Regions from separate parts of the Shewanella sp. SR1 genome, predicted to be linked through region 1. Evidence: predicted binding sites of a transcription regulator. Region 1 holds the regulator's gene; the other holds the start of a gene.
What was found. The regulator MetJ, encoded in region 1, represses methionine synthesis genes. The targets are predictions, from matches to a motif close to TAGACGTCTAGACGTCTA.
Positions count from the first base shown of each region.

Region 2: metH (methionine synthase) is a predicted target of MetJ. The motif match lies at 2,107-2,124, and genes of this name have one in related genera.

Region 1 covers NZ_JAJAEF010000011.1:148,024-151,944, forward strand. Annotated here, with positions in the region: gene nrfD (NrfD/PsrC family molybdoenzyme membrane anchor subunit) at 1-703, shown strand, start outside; gene KV201_RS12645 (sulfite exporter TauE/SafE family protein) at 809-1,552, opposite strand; gene metJ (met regulon transcriptional regulator MetJ) at 1,634-1,948, opposite strand; gene metB (cystathionine gamma-synthase) at 2,161-3,324, shown strand; gene KV201_RS12660 (bifunctional aspartate kinase/homoserine dehydrogenase II) at 3,336-3,921, shown strand, end outside.
Region 2 covers NZ_JAJAEF010000009.1:121,268-125,188, reverse strand. Annotated here, with positions in the region: gene metH (methionine synthase) at 1-1,906, opposite strand, end outside; gene KV201_RS10780 (histidine phosphatase family protein) at 2,335-3,066, shown strand; cobalamin riboswitch at 3,270-3,435, shown strand; gene KV201_RS10775 (ABC transporter ATP-binding protein) at 3,535-3,921, shown strand, end outside.

The sequences.
Region 1 (3,921 bases):
CCACTTCTGGCTGATCTTAATTCACTATAACTTCCAGTCTGTGATGGCCATTGGGGTGCTGGCGCTGCTGGCGTATTCTCCCTTAGCCTTTGCGTACGCCATTATTGTGCTGCGGGATGACTTACCAAAATGGGGTTTGGGTTTCCTAGCGCCTATCGCTAAGTTACTTATGCCATTTCGAAAGCTGATTGAAGTATTGTTGTTTGTCCTCGCCATTGGCGTAGGGGCTTACACTGGCTTCTTAATTTCGGCGATGAATGCTTACCCTATGCTCAACACTGCGGTACTGCCTGCGCTGTTTTTAGTGTCGGGTTTATCGGCGGGCGCTGCGGCAAACGCGGTACTGGCACTCTTGCTGTTTAAGACTGACAGCCACGATAAAACTTTAGTCAAGATGCACGGTTTAGAGTTGCCTGTGATGGCGATTGAAATCTTGTTCCTGTTCATGTTGTTCTGCGCCTTGTACTTCAAGGGCGGCGCGGCGGCTGCGGCCTTAGCGTCGTTAACCTCTGGGCTATGGGCAAGCGTGTTCTGGATAGGCGTCGTCGGTATAGGTTTTGGTATTCCATTGCTGTTCATGTTGCTACCAGCCGCGACTCGCCATACTAAGGGCGCAATGATCATGGTTGCCTGCGCGAGCTTAACCGGCGTACTCGCTCTAAGACACTTTATTGTGTACGCAGGGCAAAGCTATTTAAGCTGAGTGTAAGCTGGCTTTAGATATTGATAGATAAAGAAAAGCACTGACAATGTCAGTGCTTTTTTATTGTTTGAATCTTCAGATGATTTGCCAATACAAGCAGGACGCTTATTGGGGCAATAACTCGATAACCGATTTCACCGTTAGCACTAAGGCGCTGATACTGCATAGGACTAAGGTCGCCATTTTAGTTTTATCTTTATCGACACTGCCCACTAATCGCCCCGCGACTAAATACCCTAAAAGCACTGAAGGCAGCAACATTAACGACAGCCACAGGTGCTTCAATTCTAATAAGCCAGTGATCGCCAAAATGACCATAGCTATGGTGGAGCTAAAAATGAAGAAGGCCGACAGGGCGGCACGAAACTGCGAAGCGTCTTTGCCTGACAATAGAATCGCCATCGGCGGGCCACCAATAGCGGCAATATTACCGAAAATCCCCGAGACGACGCCCGCCCCAAAGAGGGTTTTCTTATTCACTGGCAGGCTGAATTTATACAGGCTGAGTATAACCGCGACAGCCACAATGGCGGCGATGGATAACCCGAGTATGGGCTGAGGCGCAAACAGCAACAGACTCGCGCCGATAAAACCACCGGGCACGCGACCTATAAGCGCATATTGCAAGCCATTGAATTCTAAATGACCACGTTCCCGGAATAAGGTCAGTAGCGAGATGGTAAATCCCATGGCAATAACGGGACCCGGTACGAGCTGCGGATCGACGATATACAGCAAAGGACTGGCGACAACCGCTAGGCCAAACCCAATCAGGCTCTGGGTTAAGGCGCCAAGAAATACAATCAGTGAGGCCAAGGCGAGAGTCTGTGGATCTATCATAGAAAACATAGGATTCCATATAAACAAAAAGGGATCGTTAACGATCCCTATTGATGAGCACTGTGATGTAACTTTGCCAGCGACAAGTCGCTATTCCATGTCTTCCCACTCGATCCCCATCTCGTCCATCAGCAACTTGGCTTCGGCGGGAATGCTGTCTGGGCTATCTTTTGACAGATCTTCATCGTTAGGCAATGGCTGGCCAGTGTAGGCGTGCAAAAATGCCTCACACAACAGCTCGCTGTTGGTGGCGTGACGCAAATTATTGACCTGACGACGAGTTCGTTCGTCCGTAAGGACCTTAAGCACTTTGAGCGGAATAGACACAGTAATTTTTTTTACTTGTTCATTCTTCTTGCCATGTTCAGCATAGGGGCTGATGTATTCCCCATTCCATTCAGTCATTGACTCACCTGTTATAACGCTAAATTCGGGGCAGATTTTAAACCCTTACAAAGAACAGTCAAATTATTGCTACTATTTCTTTGTGATTGCAAACAGATTTCTTTATGTTCAGACGTCTAAACGTCTTCACGCCTATTGACGATGGCCTTGGGCTTAGGTACATTTAGACGTCCAGACATCTCTATCAGTCTACCGAATTTAGGAGTCCACCCATGGCAGAGCGTCAATTAGCCACACTGGCAGTGCGTCAGGGTATCGAAAGCGATACTCAATATGGCGCAGTTGTGCCACCGATTTATTTGTCGACTAATTACGCCTTCGATGGTCATAAAAATCCTCGCGAATTCGATTACAGTCGTTCAGGCAACCCAACACGCTGTATTTTAGGCGAAGCATTAGCGCAATTAGAAAAGGGCGCCACTGGCATAGTGACCTGCACTGGCATGGCGGCCATCACCCTAGTGACCACTTTGCTCGGCCCCGATGATCTATTGGTGGTGCCCCACGATTGTTACGGCGGTTCTTACCGTTTATTTACTAATTTGGCGAAGAAAGGCCAGTTTAAGCTGATTGTGGTTGATCAAACCGACAGCCAAGCGTTAACCGCAGCGATCGCGCAAAATCCTAAGATGGTGTGGCTCGAAACCCCGTCTAACCCGCTATTGCGTGTGGTGGATATCGAGGCTATTGCTAAGGCAAGCCATGAGGTCGGCGCGCTGGTGGTGGTCGATAACACTTTTTTATCGCCGATATTGCAACAACCCCTATTGTTAGGCGCGGATATCGTTATCCACTCCACCACTAAATACATCAATGGTCACAGCGATGTGGTTGGCGGCGCTGTGGTTGCCAAAGATGCACAAATTGGCGAAAGCTTACATTGGTGGTCGAACACGTTAGGCTTAACGGGATCGGCATTTGATAGTTACTTAACCCTGCGCGGCCTACGTACCTTAGCGGTGCGAATTCGTGAACATCAAGCCAATGCCCAGCGCATTGTTGAGGTGTTAACGCAAAGCTCTGTGGTGAGCAAAGTTTATTACCCTGGTCTTGCGGATCACCCAGGTCATGCCATTGCCGCCAAGCAACAAAAGGGCTTTGGCGCTATGCTGAGTTTTGAGCTCAAGGGCGGCGAGGCCGAAGTGGTGGCCTTTTTAGGTGCACTCAGCTTATTTAGTGTGGCGGAAAGTTTAGGTGGCGTTGAAAGTTTGGTGGCCGTGCCCGCAACTATGACCCACAGAGCCATGGAGCCGCAGGCGCGTTTTGAGGCAGGCATTAAGGACACCCTATTGCGTCTATCGGTGGGTATTGAAGATGCCGCCGATTTAGTTGCAGATATTCAAGCAGGATTAGCCGCCGTTGCGGCTTGTCAGTAGAGGAATAATAGATGGCACGTTGTCACTTACATAAATTTGGTGGCTCCAGTTTAGCGGATGCCGATTGTTATCGCCGAGTCGCCCATATCCTGTTAACCCACGGTCATAGCGATGACCTTGTGGTGGTCTCTGCGGCGGGTAAGAGTACGAATTTCCTGTATAAATTATTAGCGCTGCGTGATGCGGGTCAGTTGTGGCAAGAAGAATTACAAGTGCTGACCAGCTACCAACAGGGGTTGGTAGAGCAGTTATTGTCGAACGAACAAGCCCGCGATCTGCGCGAGCGTTTGGCGACAGATCAGGCGCAGCTCATCAGTCTATTGTCCCTCGACGAACGTAACGAATACCAAGTTAACCATGTGGTGAGCTTTGGCGAGCGTTGGTCGGCACGTTTAATGGCGGCGCTGCTGCGCGAATCAGGCGTGGCCGCAAGCCATGTGGATGCCTGTTCAATTTTAGTGGCCGATGAAGCCGCCGTGCCGCAAATTCGGGTGCAGGAATCCCGCGCAAAAGTACAAGCGCTGTTGGCCGCCCACCCAAATGAACGACTGGTGATCACTGGATTTATCTGCGCTAACGAGCGCGGCGATACTTTAT
Region 2 (3,921 bases), on a different contig from region 1:
AGGGCAAGTTAAGCACCACGTTTTCGACCCGTACTTTAAGCTCAGGATCGATATCGTCGTAAATGGCTAATTGGCCCGCGTTGACAATGCCCATGTCCATGCCGACTTTGATGGCGTGGTACAGGAATACCGCGTGAATCGCCTCGCGTACTGGGTTGTTACCGCGGAACGAGAACGACACATTCGACACACCGCCCGAAATCATTGCGTGGGGCAGGGTGGCTTTAATCGCTTTGATGGCATCAATAAAATCGACTGCATAGTTGTCGTGTTCATCGATACCTGTGGCGATGGCGAAAATGTTCGGGTCGAAGATGATGTCTTCTGGCGGAAAGCCGACCTTATCAACCAGCACCCTATAAGCGCGGGTACAGATTTCGATTTTACGCGCCTTGGTATCGGCCTGACCTTGTTCGTCGAACGCCATGATAATGGCCGCCGCGCCGTAGCGTTTCACCAGTGTTGCTTGCTCGATAAACTTGGCTTCGCCTTCTTTGAGGGAAATCGAGTTAACTATGCCTTTGCCTTGAATACATTTTAGGCCAGCTTCGATCACTTCCCATTTGGATGAGTCGATCATAATTGGCACACGGCTGATGTCGGGCTCAGAGGCAATCAAGTTTAAAAACTTGTGCATGATCTCGGCGCCATCGAGCATGCCTTCGTCCATGTTGATGTCGATGATCTGCGCGCCGCTTTCGACCTGCTCGCGAGCCACATCGAGCGCTTGCTCAAACTTACCGTCTTTGATCAGCTTTAAAAACTTGGCTGAACCTGTGACGTTGGTGCGCTCACCCACGTTAACGAACAGGGATTGGGCGTCGATAGTCAGTGGTTCCAAACCGGCAAGGCGGCAGGCTACGGGGATATCGGGCAAGACGCGCGGGTTATGTCTGTCGACCGCTTCGCGAATAACGCGGATATGTTCAGGCGTACTACCACAGCAACCACCGATAATATTGAGCATGCCTTCGCGCGCCCAATCTTCAATCACGTTCGCCATGTCCTCTGGGGTTTCATCATAGCCGCCAAACTCGTTCGGCAGGCCCGCGTTCGGATGCGCCGACACATAACATTCGGCTATACGGGATAATTCTTCGACGTACGGGCGCAGCTCTTTTGGCCCGAGTGCACAGTTAAGACCGATAGATAACGGCTTGATATGGCGCAGGGAATTATAAAAAGCTTCGGTGGTTTGGCCGGTAAGGGTGCGGCCTGAGGCATCGGTAATGGTGCCCGAAATCATGATCGGTAATCTGTCTTTAGAATGCTGACCAAATAAGTCATCAAATACCGATTCAATCGCAAACAGTGCGGCCTTGGCGTTTAAGGTATCAAATATGGTCTCGACCATAATGATATCCGCGCCGCCTTCAATCAGCGCCTTAGTGGATTCTCGGTAAGCGCTCACTAACTCATCGAAGCTGACATTGCGATAGCCAGGGTCGTTCACATCGGGGCTGATCGAACACGTACGGTTAGTGGGGCCTAACACACCAGCGACGTAACGTGGAATGCCTGTGGCAGCAAACACTTCATCACAGGCTTCACGGGCAAGACGGGCACCGGCTAAGTTAATTTCGGCGGACAACGACTGCATGTCATAGTCGGCCATGGCGATAGTCGTAGCATTAAAGGTGTTGGTTTCAATGATGTCGGCACCGGCGTTTAAGTAGTCGGTGTGAATTTGTTTGATGATGTGGGGTTGCGACAACACCAATAAATCGTTGTTGCCTTTGACGTCAGTGTGCCAATCTTTAAAGCGTTCGCCGCGATAATCCTCTTCTTCGAGCTTGTGGTCTTGGATCATTGTGCCCATGGCACCGTCTAAGATTAGAATGCGCTCAGCAAGCTGTTTACGAATGTCTGCCAATATCTGGCCGGCTTTGGTAGAGGGTATCGTCATAAATAATTACCTTAAATACAGCTAAGTTAAGTCCAAGCATCGACCCTTGTTATGCTAAGTGCAGGGTAAAGCGTGTTGTGCAGTCCAGATATCGGCTCTCGTTATCGACCCTAGTTAGGCTAAGTGCACTTTATTCTGGTCGGTCGACATGTTGACTACTCGTTTTAGTTATTTATCGTTAGAGTTTAGTTTTGGACATTTAAACGTATAGACGTCCATAATACGCGACTTATGATTGTCAGGGCAAGGTCAAAATTGACTGACGACAATTGAGTCCTATCACCACTTTTCACCCAGTTTAACGGCTCTTTTTTTAGGGCTAGTTGTAGAGCTAGTTGCAGGGCTAGGGCGTAATTGAGTATATAGGACGACGGGTCTAATGTGGGCTTTCAACAAAATGTGCCACGAGTGATAGACATAGGAATACGATGAAACAAGTTCGATTGTTATTGTTACGCCACGGCGAGTGTGAAGGCGGCGCCATTTTACGCGGCCGTGTGGATGTGCCTTTAAGCGAAAAGGGCTGGCAGCAAATGTCGGCAGCGGTTGAGGCGCAGGCCAGCGTGTGCAGTGCGATTTATAGTTCGACTTCACGCCGCTGCGGCGAATTTGCCCAAGCCTTTGCCGCCGAGCTGCATTCGACGGCGGCGTTGGTATCAGAGTCAAGGCCATTGCAGGCGCAGTTTTTCTCGGGTTTACAAGAAATCGACTTTGGCGATTGGGACGGTTGTCGACTCGATGAGCTGTATCAGCAAGAGGGCGAACGCTTAGCGGCCTATTGGCAAAACCCTTGGCAAACACCGCCGCCCAATGGTGAGACTATGGCAAGCTTCGAGTCGCGGGTGAATGTCGCCATTGACCAGATACTCGCCGCCGAGTTTGAACGATTGACAGTTGACTCACAAAACGCCGAGCTGGCTGTGGGCGCTAGCGTGGGTGTGAGCTTGAGTGCGGGCGAACTGGCTGCCAAAGTATGGGTGGTGACTCACGGCGGAGTGATCCGTCACTTAATGGCGCGCGCCCTTGGGGTTGAACGGGCGGTGGGCTTTTACAGTCAACTCGATTTACCCGTGGCGGCCGTGGTGAGCATTAATGTGCTGCAGGATGAGCACGGCGTTTGTTACTGGCGTTTAGATTGGCCGAGCGGACGCTGCGAGTGATCCGCGTTGCCCTAAGGTGAAGATTTTTCTTGTCTTAGCAGCGTGATTGTCGATTGCCAATTAAGGTAAATATAGGATAATGCTTTTTCCTGACGTCCCCGATGCACACGGCCTTGCAAGGCTGGTGGCAGTGTACCGGATGACGTCACAGAAATAGGTGTTGGGAGTTTTGAGCGGTGCAAGGGTGTTCTGTGGCAGTTATGGCCGAGGCACGCTGCAAAGGCTTGAAATCAATCTCAACATAATAGGGAATCGGGGAGCTGCTCGTCAGTCAGCCCGAACTGTGCCCGCAACTGTGAGTGACTTTTTATATTGTTTTCAATAGAAAAGTGACGAGTCAGGAGACCTGCCTATTTCTGTTATCGCTGCGTGCAGCCTTAGTTCTCGAGCGGGTGACTCGAGGGAGCCGATGACAATGTGCACAACCTTTTTTTATTCAGGTTTGGACTCGCTAGGAGCACCACTTTGGTGAAACTCTCTGCCATCCAAACGAGCCATGCTTTGAATGACAGCGACACTCGCCCATCAGCGAGCCAGACGGCCGCGCTCGATGTCAGCCAGTTAAGCTGGTGTATCGATGGCAAAACCATTCTTTCCAATATTAACTTTGCGTTGCCAACGGGGCAGATGTTGGGTTTGATTGGGCCTAACGGTGCGGGTAAGTCTAGCTTGCTACGCTGTTTGTATCGGTTTGTTCGCCCGACTCAGGGCAAAATTACCCTGTTTGATCAAGATATTGAGCGTTTATCGCCCAAGGCGTTTGCCTGCCGTGTCGCTGTAGTGCAGCAAGACACGCCACATTATTTTGACCTAACCACAGAGCAATTGGTCAGCATGGGCTTAACGCCGCATAAG